2 regions of the Anoxybacillus sp. LAT27 genome follow, and region 1 is predicted to be linked to the other one. Evidence: predicted binding sites of a transcription regulator. Region 1 holds the regulator's gene; the other holds the start of a gene.
The links. The regulator Rex, encoded in region 1, represses fermentation and respiration genes when NADH is low (regulators of the CRP and FNR family bind a similar motif). The targets are predictions, from matches to a motif close to TTGTGAAATATTTCACAA.
Positions count from the first base shown of each region.

Region 2: LD028_RS14500 (nitrate/nitrite transporter) is a predicted target of Rex. The motif match lies at 1,688-1,705, and genes of this name have one in related genera.

Region 1 covers NZ_JAIWYK010000082.1:4,137-7,320, forward strand. The annotation lists gene LD028_RS08445 (ABC-F family ATP-binding cassette domain-containing protein) at 1-1,165, opposite strand, end outside; gene LD028_RS08450 (redox-sensing transcriptional repressor Rex) at 1,393-2,028, shown strand; gene LD028_RS08455 (YdiK family protein) at 2,038-2,211, opposite strand; gene LD028_RS08460 (CPBP family intramembrane glutamic endopeptidase) at 2,208-2,945, opposite strand; gene groES (co-chaperone GroES) at 3,171-3,184, shown strand, end outside.
Region 2 covers NZ_JAIWYK010000440.1:94,398-97,581, forward strand. The annotation lists gene LD028_RS14495 (NarK family nitrate/nitrite MFS transporter) at 1-319, opposite strand, end outside; gene LD028_RS14500 (nitrate/nitrite transporter) at 454-1,626, opposite strand; gene LD028_RS14505 (TIGR04053 family radical SAM/SPASM domain-containing protein) at 1,835-2,950, opposite strand; gene LD028_RS14510 (CDGSH iron-sulfur domain-containing protein) at 3,138-3,184, shown strand, end outside.

The DNA.
Region 1 (3,184 bases):
TTTGTACGTTTGTTCCGTAGCGTATTTCTCCTTGTTTCTGATGGAGTTGTTTGATGATCGTTTTTAAAAGAGTTGATTTTCCAATTCCATTGGGCCCAATTAGCGCAATACTATCTCCGCGAGTGATACGGAATGAAAGGTTTGTTGCGATGATGTGATCGTAACCGATTGCTAAGTTGTTAGCTGTCAGCACGTCGTTTCCGCTTGGTCGTTCGATTTCGAAACGAAACGATGCCGATTTTTCATCACCGAGTGGCTTGTCGATGATATTCATTTTTTCTAATTGTTTTCTACGGCTTTGTGCTCGCTTCGTTGTTGATGCACGAGCGATGTTGCGTTGAATAAAATCTTTTAATTTTGTAATTTCCTCTTGTTGTTTTTCATACAATTTTAGTTGTTGTTCGAATTGTTCAGCACGTTGTTGTAAGTAGCTTGTATAGTTTCCGACATATTTTTTTATTTTTGTGCGTGATAGTTCATACACTTGTGTCACGATTTGGTCAAGAAAATAGCGATCGTGGGAGACGATAAGAATGGCCCCATCGTAATTTTTTAAATATTGTTCAAGCCATTGCAACGTTTCCATATCTAAATGGTTTGTCGGTTCGTCTAAAATGAGCAAATCTGGTCTTGTAAGGAGCAGTTTACCGAGCGCTAGCCTCGTCCGCTGTCCGCCGCTTAATGTAGATACTTTTGTCGTATAATCGTACTGTGAGAAGCGGAGACCATGAAGAACCGAACGAATATCTGCTTCATACTGATAGCCACCTTTTTCTTTGAATTCTGTTTGTAAACGATCATATTGCTCAAGTAGGCGCTCATAGTCAGCATCATGTAAACTCATTTGTTGTTCTAGTTCGCGTAATTGTTTTTCCATTTGTTGTAGCGGGGCAAACACATCGAGCATTTCTTCCCAAATGGAACGATGCGCTTGCAACCCTGTATATTGATCTAAATAACCGATCGTTACGTGTTTCGGTTTAATGATTTCGCCTGTGTCGTATGACAACTGTCCGGCAATGATTTTTAATAATGTCGATTTTCCCGCGCCATTTCTTCCAACTAACGCAATACGGTCTTTTTCTTGTATTTCAAGCTTAATGTCTGATAAAACTTGTTCCGCTCCATATGATTTGGATAGTTGATTTACTTGTAAAATGATCATTCTTTCTCACCTCAATCTTCTTTTGATAGTGTAACGTACTTTCTTGATATTCGGCAACACTAGTGTGTGAATAACAAATTTGACAAAAATAATAATAAAGGGTACAAAGGAAAGACAGAATGAAAAAAATAGTGTATAGTTTAGAAGTGGGGAGAATTTTTTAGACGTATAGGAGAGAAAAATGAAAGCGCTAACTATTTGTGAAAGGAAATGTGGGGGATTGACTCGTGAATAATGAACAACCAAAAATTCCGCAGGCGACCGCAAAGCGACTACCGTTGTACTATCGTTTTTTGAAAAACTTGCATGCATCAGGCAAGCAACGTGTATCTTCAGCGGAGTTAAGCGAAGCTGTAAAAGTCGATTCAGCAACGATTCGCCGTGATTTTTCATACTTTGGTGCGCTTGGAAAAAAAGGATACGGATATAATGTGAATTATTTGCTGTCGTTTTTCCGCAAAACGTTAGACCAAGATGAAACGACAGAAGTAGCGTTATTTGGCGTCGGTAATTTAGGGACAGCATTTTTGAACTACAATTTTAGTAAAAATAACAATACGAAAATCGTAATGGCGTTCGATGTTGATCCGGATAAAGTGGGAACAAAAGTCGGAGGGGTTCCGGTTTATCATTTAGATGAATTGGAAGAAAAGCTTGGAGGGATTACGGTAGCGATTTTAACCGTTCCTGCTCAAGTTGCCCAGCCGATTACTGACCGACTTGTTCAAAAAGGCATTAAAGGGATTTTAAACTTTACGCCAGCTCGCTTGCATGTGCCAGAACATATTCGTGTTCACCATATTGATTTAGCGGTCGAATTGCAGTCACTCGTTTACTTTTTAAAACATTACGGAAATGAGTAAACCTCCCGTTTACGAGCGGGAGGTTTTTTTTCGTAAAGAACGAATTCCTGCGCCGAAATCAAATGTAGCAATTAAAATAAATAGCATCGTTGTGATGTCCCAAATACCATCATCGGCGGTATGGACAGCAAAATAAGTAAATAAAATGCCTGTGAGAAAATAAAACAACGGTTCAGACTTCATGAAAACAGCCTCCAAATTACGAATTGCATTCGTTCTGCCTCACGCATAATGCTTTCGATTTCTTCAGCAAATAATGTTTGAATTGCAACGACAAAGGTGTTCATCAGTACATGTGCTGCAATAGGTACGATAATACGCTTTGTTTTGACATATAAGAAAGCAAATACAAATCCCATCGTTGCATAAAGAAGCAAATGTTCGAACTCTAAATGAACAACCGCAAATAAAAGCGAGCTGATGATGGCTGATAAGAAAAAGTTATATTTTTGATACAGCGTTCCGAAAATAATTTTTCGAAAGATGATTTCTTCTAAAACTGGACCAACGATTGAAGTGACGAGCATAAGAGCTGGTGTAAGTTTGACCATTTCAACGATCCGTCTCGTGTTCTCGGACCCCATTTCGACCCCAAAGAGGTGTACTTCGATGTTTGCTGCAATACCTTGGGCGAAAAGAGCGAGCAAAAACCCCCCAATCGCCCAAAAGACTGACATGCCAATCGATGATTGATGGCGATCATATGAGTATTTCATATCTTCTTTCATAAAATAAAGAACGAGAAAAAGAGCAATCGAGAAACTAATAACAGCCCAATAACCAGAAGCGATCGAAAAAGCTATTTCTTTATTTGATGCGTTGACAAAGCCGCTATGTGCAAGTAAAGGGACGCCGACTAAGCTCGATAGCTGCATGGCGATATATGTAATGATGACATACCAATATTGTTTTTTCACATGGTCAACCCCTTTTTACAAAATAAATACTTTTTCATTTTACCATATTTTTTGTATGAATTTCGAAAGGAAAGACATAATGAAAGAGGGAAATATGTATTGAAAAATTTTTAACTTCCTACTTGCAAAATTAAAAAAAGTTCATTAATATAATAAGTGTGTTAGCACTCGATTGTAATGAGTGCTAATAATAGAGCGAAAATCTAATTAAGGAGGTCGTTTGCCGTGTTGAAGCCACT
Region 2 (3,184 bases), on a different contig from region 1:
TTCTTCCGCCAAATTTCCCAACAGCAAACGTGTAAACAAAACGAAATGTTGCACCTACTAACCCCGGAACAGCGGCTAACGTAAATAATTGACTTTGCGTCAACTGGAATCCAATGTCATTCAAACGTGCTGCAGTAATAGACCAAATTTGCCAAACGATAAATGCCAACATTAACGTTGGAACAGAGATCCACAGATTTCGACGAGCATGTTTTTTCCCTTCTTTTTCCCAAAATGCTGGATCTTCTGGGTTCCAATAAGAACCAATTCGACTTGTCCGTTCACCGTTTTCTGAAGCCGTTTTCAATGGTTGACTCATAACGTTATCTCTCCTTTTTGAAGTATGATTTATAAAAATGATTGTTGTACTTTCATCATAAAGAAACCACATAAATAAGAATGTGATGTGCATCACATATTCAGAAACGTTCATACAATGTTAAAAAATGATATTTAAGCGATCGTTTTTCGCAATCGTCTCATAATAAGCATTGCAACAAACATAGTTGCTGCTACCCACCAAAAGCCATACGAATATGAATTCGTCCATTGTTTAAATAAACCTAAAATATTAGGTAAAAAGAACCCTCCTAATCCACCTGCTGCACCGACAAAACCTGTCAATAATCCGACTTCTTTCGGGAATACATTTGGAATGACTTGAAATAGTGCCCCATTCGCTGTACCAAAAAAAATAAGTGTGGTAAACAAAAGAGCTAATGCAACATAAACAGACGGAAGCATACCGACAATCACCAATGTAACAGTAGCGCCTGTAAACAGCCAAACGAGCAATTTCATTCCACCATATTTATCAGCTAAATAGCCACCAATTGGCCGAACAAGGCTTCCCGCAAATACGACAAGCGTCACAAAATCTCCTGCCGTCACTTTATCTACTCCGTATTGATCGAAAAAGAATAGTGTTAAATAGCTCGTCATTCCGACAAATCCACCAAAAGATAAGCTATAAAAAAAGCTAAACAACCACGTTTCCTTCATTTTCATCACGCGCATATATTCCGATATTTTTGCTGGTTTTACCGCAGTCGGGCATTCTTTTGCGAAGATGATAAATACAATAAAAGCAACAAAGAGAGGAACGAGCGCTAATCCAAATACACTATTCCAACCATACTCTTCTGCGATACGAGGACCAAACAACATTGCTAAAACCGTTCCGCTATTTCCCGCGCCTGCAATTCCCATCGCCAAACCTTGATGTTCTTTCGGATACCAACGGCTTGCTAAAGGAAGAGCGACAGCAAAACTAGCTCCTGCTACTCCTAATAACAATCCAAGCGCATAAATTTGTGTCAATGTATCAGCAAACAACCAACCCCATAAAAGAGGAATGGATGTCAAAACCATTCCGATCATTCCCATTTTCTTACCACCGAATCGGTCTGCTAATAGTCCCATTGGAATACGAAGCAACGCTCCTCCTAATACAGGGATTCCTACCATCATTCCTTTTTGTGCAGGGGTCAATCTTAAATCTTCCACAATAAACGTTCCTGTTGCCCCAAGAATCACCCAGATCATAAAACTAATATCAAAGTACAAAAAAGACGAAAGAAGTGTTGGTAAATGACCAACTCGAAGAAATTGTTTTAATCGTTCCATCTTTATTCCCCCTCGCTTTATCGTTTGACAATTTTATCGTAAAAAAATTTATCGATCGCAACTGTTATATTGTTCACAATTTTTGTTATGTTCACAAAACTTTCATACGTTCTTTCATATGAATAAAATGTTTGTAGAAAAAAGACAAGTTCCCAATTTACACAAATAAGGAACTTATCGCCTGTATGGATGAATAGAAAAAAGCCGGCTATTCGCCGACCTTTTCTTTTTGACGCCATGCTTTTGGGATGTAGATGCAGTACGGTTCGCTTGCTAAGTAGTCGCCTGTAACCGCATATGCTCTTGAACGCGATCCACCACAAACGTAACGAAATTCACATACGCCACATTTTCCTTTATATCCGTCTGGATTTCTTAACTGTTTGAAAATTGGAGAATGGCGATAAATATGGGATAACGGTTGTTCACGTACATTCCCTGCTTTTACAGGCAATAGTCCACTTGGATATACGTCACCAATATGCGAAATAAATACAAAACCGTTTCCATCGTTTACTCCTTTTGGGGCACGCCCTAGTCCGTCTACTTGTCCAGTTAATCCTTTCATTAGCACATCTTCATAACGAATGTCACCGTGAATTTGACGTTCTCGCATTTTTTGTTGTAAAACAACGCGGCGATAATGCTGTCCTGCTGTTGTTTTTATATCAAACGGTACACGTTTGCTCGTTTCGTAAAGCCAGCGAAACACTTTTTCATGCTCAACAGGCGAAATCATATCTGTCGCTTTTCCCCTGCCCGTCGGTACAAGAAAAAATACGCTCCAAAGCACGCAGCCGAGCTTTTCAACAAGTTGCACCATCTCGTCAAGCACATGAACGTTATAACGAGAGATGACTGTATTTATTTGAATGGGAATGTCGAGTTCGTGTAAATATTGAATCGCTTTCATTGTTAAGTCGAACGAGCCAGATGTTCCACGAAAGTGATCGTGAATATCCGCATTCGGACCATCTAAGCTAAATGCCCAACGAGCAAGGCCTACTTCTTTTGCTTTTCGGATCGCTTCTTTTGTCACGTTTGGTGTTGCACTTGGGGTCATCGATACACGAAGTCCTTTATCAATCGCATATTTAGCAATATCGTACACATCTGGACGCATAAGCGGATCTCCACCTGTAAACACGAGAAGAGGCTGATCCATTTCATAAATATCATCAATTAATCGCTTCCCTTCTTCAAACGTTAATTCACGCGGATCGCGATGATACTGTGCTTCGGCCCGACAATGAAGACAATTGAGCTGACACGCCCTAGTTAACTCCCATATAACAATAAATGGATTTTGTTGAAAATCACGCATATTTCATCCCTCCGATTCGCTCACTACTTCTCATTGTACAAGAAGGAATATTTATATCATGTGACATTGATCACAAAAAATCACATCCATTTATCTTGTCACTGTTCTGACAAATATGCACATTCTTGCTTTTCTTATATAAAACAGATAGTATATACGATATAAGGTATACAAGGAGGTGGAATATATGGCGAAAGTGCAAATTAAAGTGATGGATAACGGTTCATTTCGTGT